DNA from 3 places in the Endozoicomonas sp. GU-1 genome. Region 1 is predicted to be linked to each of the others. Evidence: predicted binding sites of a transcription regulator. Region 1 holds the regulator's gene; each other region holds the start of a gene.
The links. The regulator FliA, encoded in region 1, starts transcription of late flagellar genes. The targets are predictions, from matches to a motif close to CTAAAGTTNNNNNNNNNNCNGCCGATA.

Region 1 (4,997 bases):
TGGCAAAAATCAGCACCGGTATGTAAAGCGGTAACGAAAGCAGGGTCAACAACACGCCGCCACGTTGGACTTTTACCGTTAAGGCAGCACCGATGGCTCCTGCCAGACTGAGTACTGGTGTACCCAATAACAGCGTCATCATAAGAGGAGAAAAAGCTTCTGATGGCAGATGTAACATAATGGCCAGCAATGGTGCCATTAGTGTTAAACAAAAACCGCTGGTTAACCAGTGACTGAACACCTTGGCCAATACCAGTAAGGGCAGCGGGTGTGGCGACATCAGTAATTGGTCCAACGCCCCGTCGTCCTGATCGCTTTTAAACAATGAGTCCAGCGACAGCAAAACAGCCAATAGAGCACCAATCCAGATAATGCCTGCTGCCAGTTCTGACAACACCTCCCGATCCGGCGCAATACCAAGGGGAAACAAAGTAGCCACCATCAGAAAGAACGCCATGGGATTAATGGCCTGACCGGGTGACCGGAACGTGAGCGTCAGGTCCCGGCGAATCAGGGCCAGGCAGGCTGAGAAACCGCGCATGGATGGCTGGTCAACCCTGAACATCTTGCCCCCTCTCACCATCAGCACTCCTTTCTTCGCCAAAGTGCTCCACATTCAACTTACGCAGCTTTCCCTGACGATCATTCAAGGGTTGATGGCTGGTAACCAGCACCATACCTCCCTGATGGGTGTGCTCATCAAAAAGTCTCTCCAGCCAGGAGACACCGTCAATATCAATCGCCGTGAATGGTTCATCGAGAATCCAGAGCCGTGCCGGGCTGGCAATCAACCCGGCAAACGCCACCCGCCTTAACTGCCCGGCGGATAGATGGCTACAGGGAATATCTTCATAACCGGCAAGCTGGACCCGATCAAGGGCAGCGAGCAATACTTCCCGATTGATGATGGTATTGGCCAGCCTGGCTCGCCAGACAAGGTTTTCAAGAGGTGTCAGATCCAGTTTCAGCCCTGGTTTATGGCCAAGAAAAAAACAGTCAAGACGAAAGTCAGCATACACTGCCGATAAAGGCTGGTCGTTCCAGAAAATATCGCCACTCAAACTGGATGAAAAGCCAGCAATGATGCGAAGCAGCGATGTTTTACCAGCACCGTTGCGCCCCTCAATCTGGAGTATTTCTCCACTACCAAGCTGAAAGGACAGGTTACTGAACAGCAGCCTGTCGTCCCGCTCACAGCTCAACTGAACCACATTAAGCAAAGCGAACTCCTGAATCCAAAAGCGTGTATCGCCGAGACCCTGATTCGCAAAGCAGCACAGCCATGAGCAATGAAAAGCCCTGCTTTCCAAGATGTCCCTATATAGCGTTGGTTGGCGATTATATCAGGAAATTTTACTGACTGCGGAGGTAAATAGTGTTCATTAACAGTATTGAAGAAGCCTTGGAAGGGCTCAGGCATACCGATCTTCACTCCCATTAGAGAAAGTGAAGATAGAAGGCATTTGAAAACGGATACAGAAGGAAAGTATTTGAAAGAAGCAAGGCGTTGTTACTGCGCCATAACCCCTGTGGTGTAGGACTCACCCACGACATCAGACTTCAATGTCACCGGATAATCCAGGGCTAACCAGGAGTAATAACCGTCCCTGAGAAAAAACACCCGTTCATAACCCCATAATGCGGCCAGATAACTGCCAATAGCCCCTCTCATATGGTATGTGCTGTTTCCGTAGATCACGATGGGAGTCTCTTTTCCAGAACCCCCGGCACCAGCAGCTGACGAAACCCCCCCCCTTAGATCAAGGCTGTGAGATCCGTCTACGTGTCCATATTGCCACTGTTGATAGGGACGCACATCGATAAACAGCGCACCAATATCATGAAGGCGTTTTGCCTGGTGGGTATTGATGGTAATCACACCATTAATTTCTTCTGGTGCTTCTTCCTGAGCCGGAAGAATAAAGGAGAGTGCCGACAACAGAATGGCGGCCGAGATAGAAATCCATTTCATATTATGCAGGTCCGTTATTAAACAACTTAATAAAAGAAGTATATGGAGCTAAGACCCACGCACTTGGAACAATAAGAAACTAAAAATAAAATGTTCAAAGCTATGCAGCATATAACCAGCATATATTTCTGAAAATAGATCAACTCAACTGAACGCTGTCAAAATCAAAAAAGAAAACGCCCCGATTCCCGACGCTTGACCATATTTTGTCACTGCCCTGTAAAAACGGTGTGGCTGAGACGTTAACTCAGCCAGTTTTGCAACCGTGACCTTAAACGCAGTGCAGCCTGAGAATGAATTTGGCTGACTCTTGATTCACTGACCCCTAACACTTTACCGATCTCTTTCAGATTCATCTCTTCATCGTAATAAAGCATCAATACCAGCTTTTCTCTTTCAGGCAGTTTATCAATAGCTTCAATCAGTGCTGTTTTAAATTTTTCTTCCTGAATATCTGCTGAGGGGCCCCTGTCACCTGAGCGAGCCTGCATTCTTGATTCTTCACTGTCAAATAACTCTTCATAACTAAAAAGACGACACCCTCTTAAATCACTCAGAATGGTGTAATACTCATCAATTTTCACATCAAGTTCTTTGGCGACTTCAGAATCCCGGGCATCTCTTCCCAATTTTGCTTCAACAACCTGAACCGCTTCAGTAATACGACGACTGTTGCGATATACTGATCTTGGTCCCCAGTCCCCTTTTCGAATTTCATCCAGCATTGCGCCACGAATTCGAATACCGGCAAACGTTTCAAAACTGGCACCTTTGGATGCATCATATTTTGAAGCTGCTTCAAGCAACCCAATCATTCCTGACTGGACCAGATCATCAATCTGAACACTGGCGGGCATTCTGGCGGCGAGATGATTGGCAATTCTTTTTACCAATGAGCGATGTTTTACCACCATCTCTTCCATGTTCAGTGTCGTTTTTTCTGCCGACTTGGTTTGCACATCCTGTGCTGTCTCTGTCATGATTAGATCCTCTCCTTGATCCTACCAGGCAAAAAGAATTCTATACGACCTTTTGGCTCAGGCACCGGTAATTTTGCTAGCTGATGTCCAATTCTGTGAAACGCTCTTGCAGCCCGACAATCGTTACTGACAGTCAACAGTGCCGACTGCTGTAATACCGCTTCACTTACAGCCTTATCATGTGGAATTGCACCCAGGTAGCTTAAAACTATCTGTTTGTCGTCTTTCAGATACTCCTGTAATTTCTCAAACTGTTTAGCACCGCCTCTTCTGCTGCTCACCAGATTAACAACAATATAAAACTGGTGAACATTGAAAACCCGGTACAGAAGCCTTATCTGTCGAACAGCATCAATAACAGACACGTCTTCCTGACTGACGACAACAACCACCTCTGTTGCCGCCTGAATGAGAGTTACATTATCCGGGGCCAGGCCCGGAGCCGTATCAATAATCAAAGTATCCAGATCTGACGCAAGATCATCCATGTCCTGAATCAACTCTACTGCCTGAATAATTTGAATACTGTCTTTCCAGTCTCCCTGAGCAGCCGGTGTAAATACCCTTACACCCGATGGACCATCCAACAGTCCTTTCTGCTGATGGCCCGAGCTCTCAGTAACGAACTCACCTTCAGCAGGCGATGAAAAAATAAAATCAGACGACAATTGTTCTTTTAAACCTTCTTCATTCATCCCGAGGGTGAACTCAACATCTGGTACAGAAAGATTACCATCCATCAAAACGACACGCTGACCCAGCTTTGCCATCGCCAGGGCAAGGTTTACTGCAACTACGGTTTTACCAACACCTCCTTTACATCCTGAAACCGCAATCACTCTTTTCTTTGCTTGCGCCATCGTTCTCACTTTAATTTTTCAATTGCTCAGAAAATGCATATAGAAAAACGACAAAATATACATATCAATGAACATGCCAACTTTGATTTGAAAAATAAAAACAGCCACCAAACCCCAAAAAAATACATAAAGAAAAATAAAAAAACACAACCGCCTGTTTTTTAACAACTTTCTAAAACAACACCGATTTCATTTCGCTATTTTTTTGACATAGATTAATTTTCGGTTGCTTTGAAAATATCTTGAACACTTTTTTGAACTTTCTAAAAAGATAGTTATTTGACAGTGTCACTTTATAGTGACGCAAAAATGGCAGCATTTGACCGACAAAACAGGGAAGAAAAAAATCAGACCGTGACATAATGTTGATTAGCGCATTCATTAAATATGCAAATAAAGGATTACCTGCAAACCAATCAGCAGTAATTATCGAACAGTGGAGCAACAAGAAGCAGAAGGGAGTCGAAGTACAACAGAACAGTACAGGAACAAAAACCGGAAAGCACCAACTCAGTAAATCGGAGAATAAATCTGTTAGCAAAAAAAATGGCTACAAAATATGTAGCCATTTTTTTTGCATCACTGAATATCAGGTTTTCACAGAATCCTCATATCTCTGCAGACCATACTTGCGCATCTTTTCCACCAGGGTCGTTCGCCGAATCTGCAACTTGTCTGCTGCCCTGGCAACAACACTATTACAGTCACTCAGCGCCTGCTGAATCAAACTCTTTTCCAGTCGGGTCAAATATTCCTTCAGGTTCAACCCTCCTACCGGCAGTACTGCAAGGTCTTCCGAAGTAGCAGCACCGGCAGGCTGGATACTGTCCGGAAATAAATCAGCCACACCATCATCTTCCTGGCTGATCAAATCGAGATGACAGAAACTTTCTGGCAGATCCTGAACCCCGATAACCCCATAGGGATACATAATCGCCAGACGCTCCAGAAGATTGGCCATTTCCCGAACATTTCCCGGCCAGTCATGCCGACAAAGCGATAATATTGCCGCGGAACTGAGTCGAATTGATCCCCTGGCCTGCTTCTCCATATTATGGGTCAGCTCATTAATCATCAGCGGAATATCTTCAGGCCGCTCTTTCAGCGAGGGCATCTCAATGGGAAATACATTCAAACGGTAATAAAGATCTTCTCTGAAGCTTCCCTCAGTGATCATACTTTCAA
Region 2 (4,997 bases), 2.7 Mb from region 1:
CCGGGTGAAGCTTATATTCCATACCTTCACGGTCGAGGACTTCAACAATACTGGCAACGTCGTATAATTCCTGATTACCGTACAGAGGCTGGTAATCCGCAGACTGAGACCAGAGCCAGAAAACCACCAGCAACGCTATACCGGCCGCCAGCATCACCATCATGATGGCCTGATAACCACGATTATCCTGAATAAATGATCGTACTTTTTCCAGATATACCTGCCAGGATGCTTTGACCTGCTCTTCCTGACCAGAGGCCTCCGGGGAGCTGTCGGCTACCGTTTCTGCCATGGCTTATCCTGCCTTCGGGTTAAATTTGCATACGCATGATTTCTTCATAGGCTGCTACTGCCTTGTTTCTGACTTGTAACAGTGCCTGAAAAGAGATACTGGCCTTTTGGGTAGAAATCATGGTGCCAAGAAGGTCCTGAGACGCCCCGGTATCCACCTCATGCATTTTCACAGAGGCGGACTGTTGCAGTTCATTGACTTTATCCATGGCCGTTTTCAATACCCGGGAGAAGTCCGGTAGCTCACTGCCAGAGGCATGCCCTGAAGGTAGCACTGACTGTGTGCGGTCAGTCAGCACAGGGCTGATAACATCAGAGGGTAATCCTTTGATATCCATGTGCATTCCCTTGCCCATTTTGCAATCGCAGCTGGAACCAGGCTGAAAGAGCCTACATGTAAACTACGATTCCAGAATATTTAGGATATCGACGGAGTATTGACAGAGTTTAGGAAGGTGGTAATCAGGATTTATTGCTTTAACCAAATCTCGACACGCCTGTTTTTATCACGACCGGCTTTTGTCCGGTTATCTGCCACAGGATATCGCTCGCCATGAAAGCGCATTAAGATCTTATCCCCGGGCACACCCATCTGCTTCAGGTTTGCAGCAACCGCTTCGCTTCTTTTTTTAGACAACGCCCGGTTAGCCAGTTCATGGCCATAAGAGTCCGTATGTGCATCAATGGTGATTTGCTGAACAGACGGGTCGGCCATCACATATTCGGCAATATGAGTGAGCAGTTCACGCTGCCGGGCATCCAGGCGCAGCTTCCCCGAGGAGTAGTAGAAGGTATTATGTTCAGCCTGGTCAAAGCTGAGCAAAAGTAAATCATCCATACAGCGGTAAAACTGCTCAGCAACCTGCTGAATCTCCAGCGGAGTAACCTGAATAACAATATCTTTGCTGGCCTCTGTGGTAATCTGCAATTTCAGCTGCTTTCCCTGCTGGAAAGCTTTCATCAGGGCCAATGTATTGAGATGAATGCTAAGCGGGTCCCCCTTATAAAGTCGGGTACGGGCAACCACCCGATCATCCGTTATCGCCTGCCAGGGTGACGATGCCAGCAAAACAGTGACTTGCCTGTCATTATCCGAGAATGGGTCAGGGACCATAGAAAGCGTTTCCCTGTCGCCTGCTTCAGCGGTCAAACTGACGTCACCCAAACCGGGCACTTGGTTTTTCAGCAAACAGAAGAAGCGATTACCGGAATGATGCCAACGGGTATCAGAAAGATCATGAGGGTACAGATCATCAGCGAGAATAAAAAAAGCCTGAAAGAGCAGGCTTAACACAATCCCATGTACGATATGCTGCATTATTCCGCCATTGAATTCACAGTCAGGCCATTCTGATCATAAGTAGCGGCTGTCTGCCCGGAAAAAGTTAACGCGATGATTTTTCTTGTACTTGCTGACAATCTGGCCAGTAGACGTCCATTAGCGCTGTTGATCTGCTGACAACGATTCGCAGATCCCTCTAATTGGACCCAGTATTTATTCAGGGCCTGTCGATTAACTGTTGAGGCATTTGCCGGTTGCTGATTTACAAGAGAGAAGAAGTGTGACATGCCCTGCTGATCCGGGCTGAGTCCCAAAGGTTTGAGATAGTGCTCCCGAAGAGCCCCGTTCATTTGCAGCATATTGAGTAGTTGAATCTGTGTTTCCAGAGAGTGTTCAAGGGCGGTAATATTACGTTCCAGCATTTTCTGATGAACGGACTCCAGAACTCGCTCCAGCTTTCTCGATAACGCCAGGGCATCCTGAATATTACCCAGCATTTTCTGACCAAGGTCTTCTAATCCACCATCAACACCTGCTGGCTGGCGAGCTGAGGCATCACTCGCGTTTTTTGCATCAGTCGTCATTCTCTGAGTTGAGTTCATCAGAAAGTTCCAGAATTTTGTCAGCGAGCCGCTGGTAATCAATGGGAAAGTTGCCCTTTTTAATCGACTCACGAACACTTTTGACTCTGGCTGCATTGACATCTTCCAGGTCAGCCAGTTGCTGAAAAAGTTCATCAATTTGCTGGGCCGAGGCGCTTACATTTAAACGGTCTTCGGCTACCCGGGGAGAACGGTCTACAGCGGCACTTTTTTCTACACGAACCTTTGAGCTGTTGACTGCTCCCGTCTTTTTTCCACCTGGGCCTTTTATGCTGGACATAACTGCACTCCCCCGAAAACGTTCTGTACAAACATCGGCAAGAGTATTCAAAATCTTAAATGACCAGAGACTATCACCTCTGGATTAAATCCGGTTTACCGAAGGCGATCAGGTTAAGTAGTTGAATAGAGATAGCTGTTTGATACTGGCATAGACCTGCTGGCTGGCAGTAAGAATCAACTGCTGCTGATTTAACCGGGTCGTCGCTTCAACCATATCAATATCTTCAAGGTTAGATTTCAACTGTTCGGCAAAAAGGCGAATGTCAGCGTGACTTTCTGAAATTCGATCCAACAGGTTCAGGTCACTGCCGCTGCGGGTTTGTGCCGTGCCAATACGCTCCATGGTTGCATCAACCCAGGTCATGGTATCAGCAAGAACCGTTGACAGATTGACTGGATTATTCAGCTCAGACACTGCGGTCGTTAATGCATCAAAAATACTGTCCAGGGGAGGTGTAGCAGAGTTATCAAAGAACAGTTCGTTGCCGGGCTGAGTAATCTGAACCTGTGCAGAGCCACTGATGGCCACCTGGCGGAACTGGTTGTTGCCGTTGTAGGCATAATCTCCAACGGTTTGAACCACCGGTTGCTGGTTTGTGGTCGTACCAGAAAACAGATACTGACCGTCTGCCGTCTGATAATTGGCAAGGCTAAGCAGCGATTCATTCAAAGAGCTTAACTCTGTTGCCAGTGACTTAAGGTCAGCACCGCTCTGTGTGCCATTGGCCGCTTGTAACAGGAGATCCCTTGCTCTTAACAGTAAATCATTCATGCCGCTGTAAAGCGCATCCTGCTGCTGCAGCCAGCCAGTAGCGGAGCTGATATTATCTTCAAACTGACCGATGGCTGTCAGTTCATTATTCAGTTGCAAGACCTTTACGGTATCAATGGCATCATCTGAAGGCTGAAGAATTCGTTTGCCTGTTGATAACTGATCTGAAGTTTTTGCCAGGTCCGTCATAGTATGCTGCATGACCTGCAGCATCACTCTATTAAAGTTACCGGTACTTATCCTCATGGCTCCTTCTCCCTGGAACGGTTTTCTCCAGTCTGTGTTTTTTAATGAGCCTAGGAGCCTGTCCGAGAATAGCGCCCGTAGCGAGGATGGCAGAAAATTGAGGATAAAAAGTCGGAAATTTTTAGTGCATAGTGGTTCTATTTGCTAAAAATTTCCGGCTTTTTAGACCAATTTGCTGCCACCGCAGTAGGGCAGTCTATTCTCGGACAGGCTCCTAGTCAGAACATGGCCAGCAAAGCATCAAAGGTGGTGCGAGCCACCGATATCACTCTGGCATTAGCACTGTAAAGCTGCTGGAAGCGAAGAATACTGGCCGCTTCTTCATCCAGATTAACGCCACTGTAGGTACTGACGGCAGCTTCCGCCTGACTTAACAGGGCCTGTCCACCATCAGCCTCTGTTTTTATCCGAGCGGTTTGCACAGCGATATCACCCACAAATCCTGAATAAGCAGTCATCAATGTGCTCTGGCCATTATTGAGCAACCCTTTGGATTGAATGGCCACCAGTTCCAGCAGGTTACTGTTATCCCCCACGCCACTGCCAGGAGCAGAAAATGCCAGGGCAGCAGGATCCGTCAGGGCAGTCTGGATCTCTCTGGCACCGAAACGTACCGGTGATAAACGATAAAGCTGGTCTGTTGCGGTACCGTCCACACGGATTTCAACACCATCAAAAGCAATAGTATCAGTGCCTGAGCCAGTCAAGACACCAGCAGCAACCTGAGCACCGTCGGACCTGCGCACCAGACTGTAATTACCGGAATTATCTACCCGGAAATCATATTCACTGGCCTGTAACTGATTGGTATTAACCACCGTTAATGCAGAAACCGCGGTCGATGACATATCCAGCGCCATGACAGCACCAACCGGTGTCGTCAGGTCATTGAATAATGCTGCTCCCGGATTACCATTCAAGTCTTCTCCAGCCTGCAACTGGTCATTAATTCCACTGGTAATCATTACTGCCAGACGTCCCAGCTCATTGCGGGCCTGAACAAGCTCTTCCGACTGGTAAGTCATCAGGCCGCCTATGACACCTCCGGGATCACCCGTAATCGGAATTTCAGAATTGCCGGTATTGAGCTGTAATTGAAATCCATTGGCTGCATCTACCTGACCATTGACGCTAAGTGCATTGAATTGATTACCCAGAATAAGCGGCTGGCCAGACTTCATATACAGGCTGTATGAGCCATCCGACTGCTCCAGTACATTAACCGATACCAACTCAGACAGGTCACGAATGGCCTGGTCTCTCTGGTCCAGTATTTCATTGGCAGGCTGGTTGCCTGTGGATAAAGAACGCAGCTGATCATTAAATGCCGCAATGTTAGCCAGCAAACCATTGGCCTGATCCGCTGCCGCATTCAGTTGCTGGCCAACCATGGTCGCCTGCCCCTGTAACTGGGCATACAGGGTGTTAAAGCGTTCAGCGAGCCCGACACTCTCGGCTATTACCACCTGTCGTGCACTTAAAGCGTAAGGGTCGACGGAACTGCCATTCAGTGCTGAAAAAA
Region 3 (4,997 bases), 2.8 Mb from region 1:
AAAATGATCCAGCAATCGCCCTCCCCCGGAGCGAAACAGCTGTGCACCTGATAAATACTCCACATTGTCTCTCCCCCAATCGGCTTGCAGCAGGGTTTCTGAAGCGGCCATGTTTGCCGCTTGATGCCTCCCGGCCTGCTCTCCCTGGCCGGAATGAACATCGACTGATAATTCTGATAAATCCACACTGTGTTCGGCTAAAACCTGTCTCAGTCGTTCAGACTGGTTTAGTAGCAGGTCCCGGGTAGTGGCTGAAGACGCGGTCACCTGAAGGGAGAGCGATTCTGCATCCAGGGAAACAGACAGCGATAGACGTCCAAGTTCTGGTGGATCAAGCCGGATTTCCAGCCCGGTCTCACCTTTTCTGAGCATCTGGATCAGTTCAGTGCCCAGGCGTTGAGGCGATAGTGACTGAGGGAAAATGACTTCCCTGTGAGAAATGGCCTTCTGTTGCAGAGTCTCAGTATTGGCTTCAACCGAAGCAGGCACATGCAGTTTTCCCCCATGAGACACCTGATTCCCATGAATGGGTTCAGCTTCTGAGAACGGAGTCAAATTGAAATGTGCCTGCTCTCGAATCTTTACCTGGCTGATAAGAGGATGAACTTCTGGCAAAAAGGGATCAGCTGCCTTAGTCACAATACCTTGCGGCTGTTCCGTTTGGCTGAAAGCATCATTCGGCAGAGCTGCGCCCTGGCCATGGATACCATTTAGCGTTTTTGAATCACCGGTAAAGAGCGTTCTAGCAATGAATAATGGCTCACTCCCAGAGCCTCTCAATTGAGCTTGAGACAGCTGCCTTGAGCTATTGCCTGGCAACATCGTTTGATTGCTGATGTCCGCTACCGTCCGGAGTCCTTGATTTCGGCCATCCGCCAATTCTGCGACCTCTGGAGATACCGGGTATTGGCTTACCGCACCTGCACGAACAGAATCAGCCCCTTGCAGACTTATTTGTGTTGAAAATGCCCGACCAATATCTGACGAAGCAAGGTCAGAACAGGATGCCTTGCCAAGATGCATTATCGCAGGAGTGAAAGAACCTGCTGACAAGGCGGGCTGCCCCCCATAAGGTTCTAACGGTTGTTCAAGCTCACCATTCCGGGGCATCAGCTGCTCTGGAAAAGCAGGCAGGACGTCTGTCAACCCATTGGTATTTCCAGAAGCATCCATTTGCTGATAAATCCGATGAAACAACAAATGTTGGTCACCAGAAGGAGCCTGGTGCTGCGGCACTGCTGGCACAGGGAGGTTCGTAGCGGGCAAATGCTGAATTGCTGCCATTACAACCTTCGGAAATTACTGGCTCGCTGATAGCTGGAAAGTGCCAGACTATCCTTTCGAGTTTTTTTGATCACCGACAGGCTATCAGCCCGGTGTCGGCTACATACCTGCATCAGGGCGCTGCACAATACCTGTACTCTGGCGAGGGCCCCCTGAACCGGGGGCTGATTGGTTACACCGGCATCCGACATCTGTTGAAAAAATCCCTGCAAATCCTGATTAACAGCCATCATCCGATCCCAGTCTTTTGATTCCAGAGATGCTTCAAGATCCAGTTCAAAGGATCTCAGCTTATCGACATAATCAGTCACGGAGAGGTTATGCTCTTTCATTTTTAACCTGCGCTGGCTACCGCATTGTCTTCAACAGTACCGTTAACAACCGACTGCCACCCCTCTCTGATCTCTCCCATCAATCCGGAGACTTCATCAATCATGGTCACATCATTACTGGCATTGGCTTCGGTCAGTCGTTTGATGCAGTACTGATAAAGTCCCTGCAAATTACCCGCCAGTTCACCGCCTTTCTCATGGTCAAGGGACTGTTCCAGCACCAGCAGGATATCTATGGATAAATTAATTCGGTCAACCTTCTTACTCAGGTCTTGTTCTTCCATGTAGTGACGGGCTTTTGCCAGTGTCTCCATCAACTTATTAAACAGTGTTGCTACCAGCTGCTCGGGCTTTGCCACTTCCACTGAAGCCCGCTGCTGCTGTTGATAGGCGCTGATCCCTGGCCGCTTCATACATGCTCCGTATTTACTGGTTATTGTTGTTGATGGACGTCAGATTGTTGGTCAGCCACTGACTGGTGCCGTTTAACGAGGCCAGCAGGTTTTCCATGGCGAGGAATTGTTGCTGGTAGTAGCTTTGTGTTCGTTCCAGGCGCAGTTCAAGATCGGCCCGATCATCATTGATGTCACTCAATGATTCATTAATACGTTTTTCCCTGTCAGCCAGAGCGCCATCGGTTCCCAGAAAACCTGCCAGCCTCTCCTCCAGCCGTGCCATTAACCCACTGTCGCCAGCAAGTGCTGAAGCCAGTTCATCAAAGTTACGGTTTAGAGCATCATCCAGACGACTGTTATCAATAGAAAGCTCACCAGTACCGGTGGTTTTCAGGCCAAGGTCACCCAGAGTTCGAAAGGGATCCCCGTCATCACCAAACAGCTGGCTCAGCTCCCGACGAAGCTGTGACTCCAGCAAACGGGTCTGGGCATCCCCATTAAGGGCTCCGGCGGATACACCATTGTAATCCGTTAACTGGTCAAACGTGGTTTTGAGGGTATTCCAGGTATCAACAAATGACTGGATGGACGTTTTAACGCCATCTTTATCCAAGGTGACGTCCAGTGTGACTGAATTAGAGGAAGACGCTTTAAGATCAATCGTGACTCCATCCACCAGGTTTTCCAGGGTATTATCTGGCGAGGTCACTGTGATGGCAGAAGCACCACTGCCAAATGCAATCATGGCATCCTGAGCAGACTGCAGCTCAGTGAACGCACCAAGGGCTGCGGTGCCACCTGTCAGGCCGCTGAAATCACTGCTGATGGCATAATCTGCACCACTTTCACGGCTGGTGAGCATTAACCGTTGCTGGTCACTGTCGTTAATAATGACGGCCTGAATGCTGTTGTTATCTGCTGAGCTGTTGATGGCGTCCCGCAGCCCGGTGAGTGTGTCACTGCCTGCTGCAATAGTGACTGAGAAGGTTTCACCATTGACGGTGAAGATGGCGGTGCCCGAGCCTATGCTGGCATCATCGGCTATGGCCTGAGAGGCCAATTGATGACGGCTGGCCATTTGCTCCACGGTAAAGGTGTAACTGCCTTGTGCTGCAGAGCTGGTCACAGAAGCCCCTATTAAAGTTTCGTCACTGATGTTGAAAGCTCGTGGGCTAAAACCATTAACGGAATTCAACGATTCAATCTGGCTCTGAAAAGACTCCAGGGATGATTTCAGGGACGCAACTGCAGAGAGTTCAACCCGATAGGCCTCTTCACTCCGGTTTAGCCGGGATTCAGTAGGAGCCCGCTCAGCATTGACCAGGGCGGTAACCAAAGAATTGACATCCAGCCCGGAATAAAGACCTGAAACACTGAACATAATCAGCCCCTGATTAAATTACTATCTGTTTGATGTCGGCGCTGCTTTTGAAACATAAAGAACGGGAGCAAAAGCTCCCGTTGAAATAAACGAAACCACTGCCCACAACTTAACGGAGCAGAGACAGTACGTTCTGAGGAATAGCATTGGCCTGGGCCAGAATTGCTGTACCGGCTTGCTGCATTACCTGAGAACTGCTCAATTTGGCTGTTTCTTTAGCAAAATCAGCATCCATCACCCTGCTACGTGAAGCAGTTAGATTTTCACGGATATTAGAAAGATTATTGATCGTAGAGCTTAGACGATTTTGTATTGCACCCAGACTAGCCCGCTGAGTATCAACATCCTGAAGAGCCGTATCAATAGCTGTAACAGCTGCCGCTGCCCCCGTAGTAATATCCAGTGCCGTCAAATCAGCCCCAGCATTACCAAAATTATCAGAGACAAAGTTGTCGAACGTTACAGCGATTGTATTGTCCGCAGTTACATCAGTCCCAACAATAATGTTGATGGTGGCATTTGCTCCATTCAGCATTTTCTTTTCATTAAATTCGGTCGTATCGGCAATACGGTCTAACTCCAGAACCAAAGCATCAAACTCAGCATCCAAAGCACTAACATCTTCAGCTCCATATGTGCCAGTAGAAGCTTGTAGAGCCAAGTCTCTCATACGCTGCAGGCTGACAGTCATTTCCTCCATAGCTCCCTCAGCAGTCTGAGCCAAGGAAATACCATCATTAGCGTTACGAATGGCAACTGACATGCCATTTACTTGTGTCTGCATTCTATTGGCAATCTGCAGACCTGCAGCATCATCCTTAGCACTGTTGATACGAAGCCCTGAAGAAAGGCGCTGCATAGCGCTCTGCAGACCACCTTCGGTACGCATCAGCTGACGCTGGGCATTCATTGAAAAAGTATTGGTATTTACGGTCATTGCCATTGTTTATTTCTCCATCCATGGATATTCGCTATGAAACTTCAGCGATATTTCTGTTCTTTATAGTTTTAAGAAACGCTGAACCCCACTATTCGGTGACCGCCTGAATCCACTTAAACAAATTAATGATTTTTTTCAGTCGTTTTTAGATTAAAAAAATGATTTTATATATCTTTGTATAAATAAATGGGCCAACAACCCGGAACAGAGCAAGGAGAGCCCATGACACCGGAAGTTGTGGCGGACCTTTTCAAAGACGCACTGACCCTGATCGTTATCATGGTGTCAGTCATCATACTCCCCGGCATGCTGGTGGGTCTGGTGATCAGCACCATTCAGGCCGCCACCCAGATCAATGAACAGACACTGAGCTTTCTGCCACGACTGCTGGCCACCCTGATTACCATTGGCCTGGCAGGCAACTGGCTGATTCAGGAGTCTATGGATCTGTTTATCCGGCTTTATGAGCTGGTCCCGGAGCTGCTGGCCTGATGATCGGGTTTACCTTCAGCGAGCTGACCGGCTGGCTTGGTCAGTACTTCTGGCCCCTGTTTCGGGTTGCCGCGCTGTTGATGACCATGCCCATGGTCAGCAGTCAGGTGGTTGCCCCCAGAATACGCCTGCTGATGGCATTGGCCATTTCCTTTCTGATAGCCCCATTACTG

Region 2: a site for FliA is predicted at 2,488-2,514, ahead of flgM (flagellar biosynthesis anti-sigma factor FlgM). Genes of this name have one in related genera too.
Region 3: a site for FliA is predicted at 3,426-3,452, ahead of fliD (flagellar filament capping protein FliD). Genes of this name have one in related genera too.

What each region holds. Positions count from the first base shown of each region.
Region 1 covers NZ_CP114771.1:2,022,806-2,027,802, forward strand. The annotation lists gene ccmB (heme exporter protein CcmB) at 1-583, opposite strand, end outside; gene ccmA (cytochrome c biogenesis heme-transporting ATPase CcmA) at 552-1,211, opposite strand; gene O3276_RS08105 (rhodanese-like domain-containing protein) at 1,511-1,972, opposite strand; gene O3276_RS08110 (RNA polymerase sigma factor FliA) at 2,215-2,952, opposite strand; gene O3276_RS08115 (MinD/ParA family ATP-binding protein) at 2,955-3,812, opposite strand; gene O3276_RS08120 (sigma-54 dependent transcriptional regulator) at 4,402-4,997, opposite strand, start outside.
Region 2 covers NZ_CP114771.1:4,765,520-4,770,516, reverse strand. The annotation lists gene fliF (flagellar basal-body MS-ring/collar protein FliF) at 1-292, opposite strand, end outside; gene fliE (flagellar hook-basal body complex protein FliE) at 312-629, opposite strand; gene O3276_RS19775 (MotY family protein) at 761-1,609, opposite strand; gene O3276_RS19770 (flagellar protein FlgN) at 1,609-2,175, opposite strand; gene flgM (flagellar biosynthesis anti-sigma factor FlgM) at 2,147-2,455, opposite strand; gene flgL (flagellar hook-associated protein FlgL) at 2,564-3,475, opposite strand; gene flgK (flagellar hook-associated protein FlgK) at 3,694-4,997, opposite strand, start outside.
Region 3 covers NZ_CP114771.1:4,786,065-4,791,061, reverse strand. The annotation lists gene O3276_RS19895 (flagellar hook-length control protein FliK) at 1-1,284, opposite strand, end outside; gene O3276_RS19890 (hypothetical protein) at 1,284-1,616, opposite strand; gene fliS (flagellar export chaperone FliS) at 1,619-2,029, opposite strand; gene fliD (flagellar filament capping protein FliD) at 2,043-3,392, opposite strand; gene O3276_RS19875 (flagellin N-terminal helical domain-containing protein) at 3,502-4,335, opposite strand; gene O3276_RS19870 (flagellar biosynthetic protein FliQ) at 4,555-4,824, shown strand; gene fliR (flagellar biosynthetic protein FliR) at 4,824-4,997, shown strand, end outside.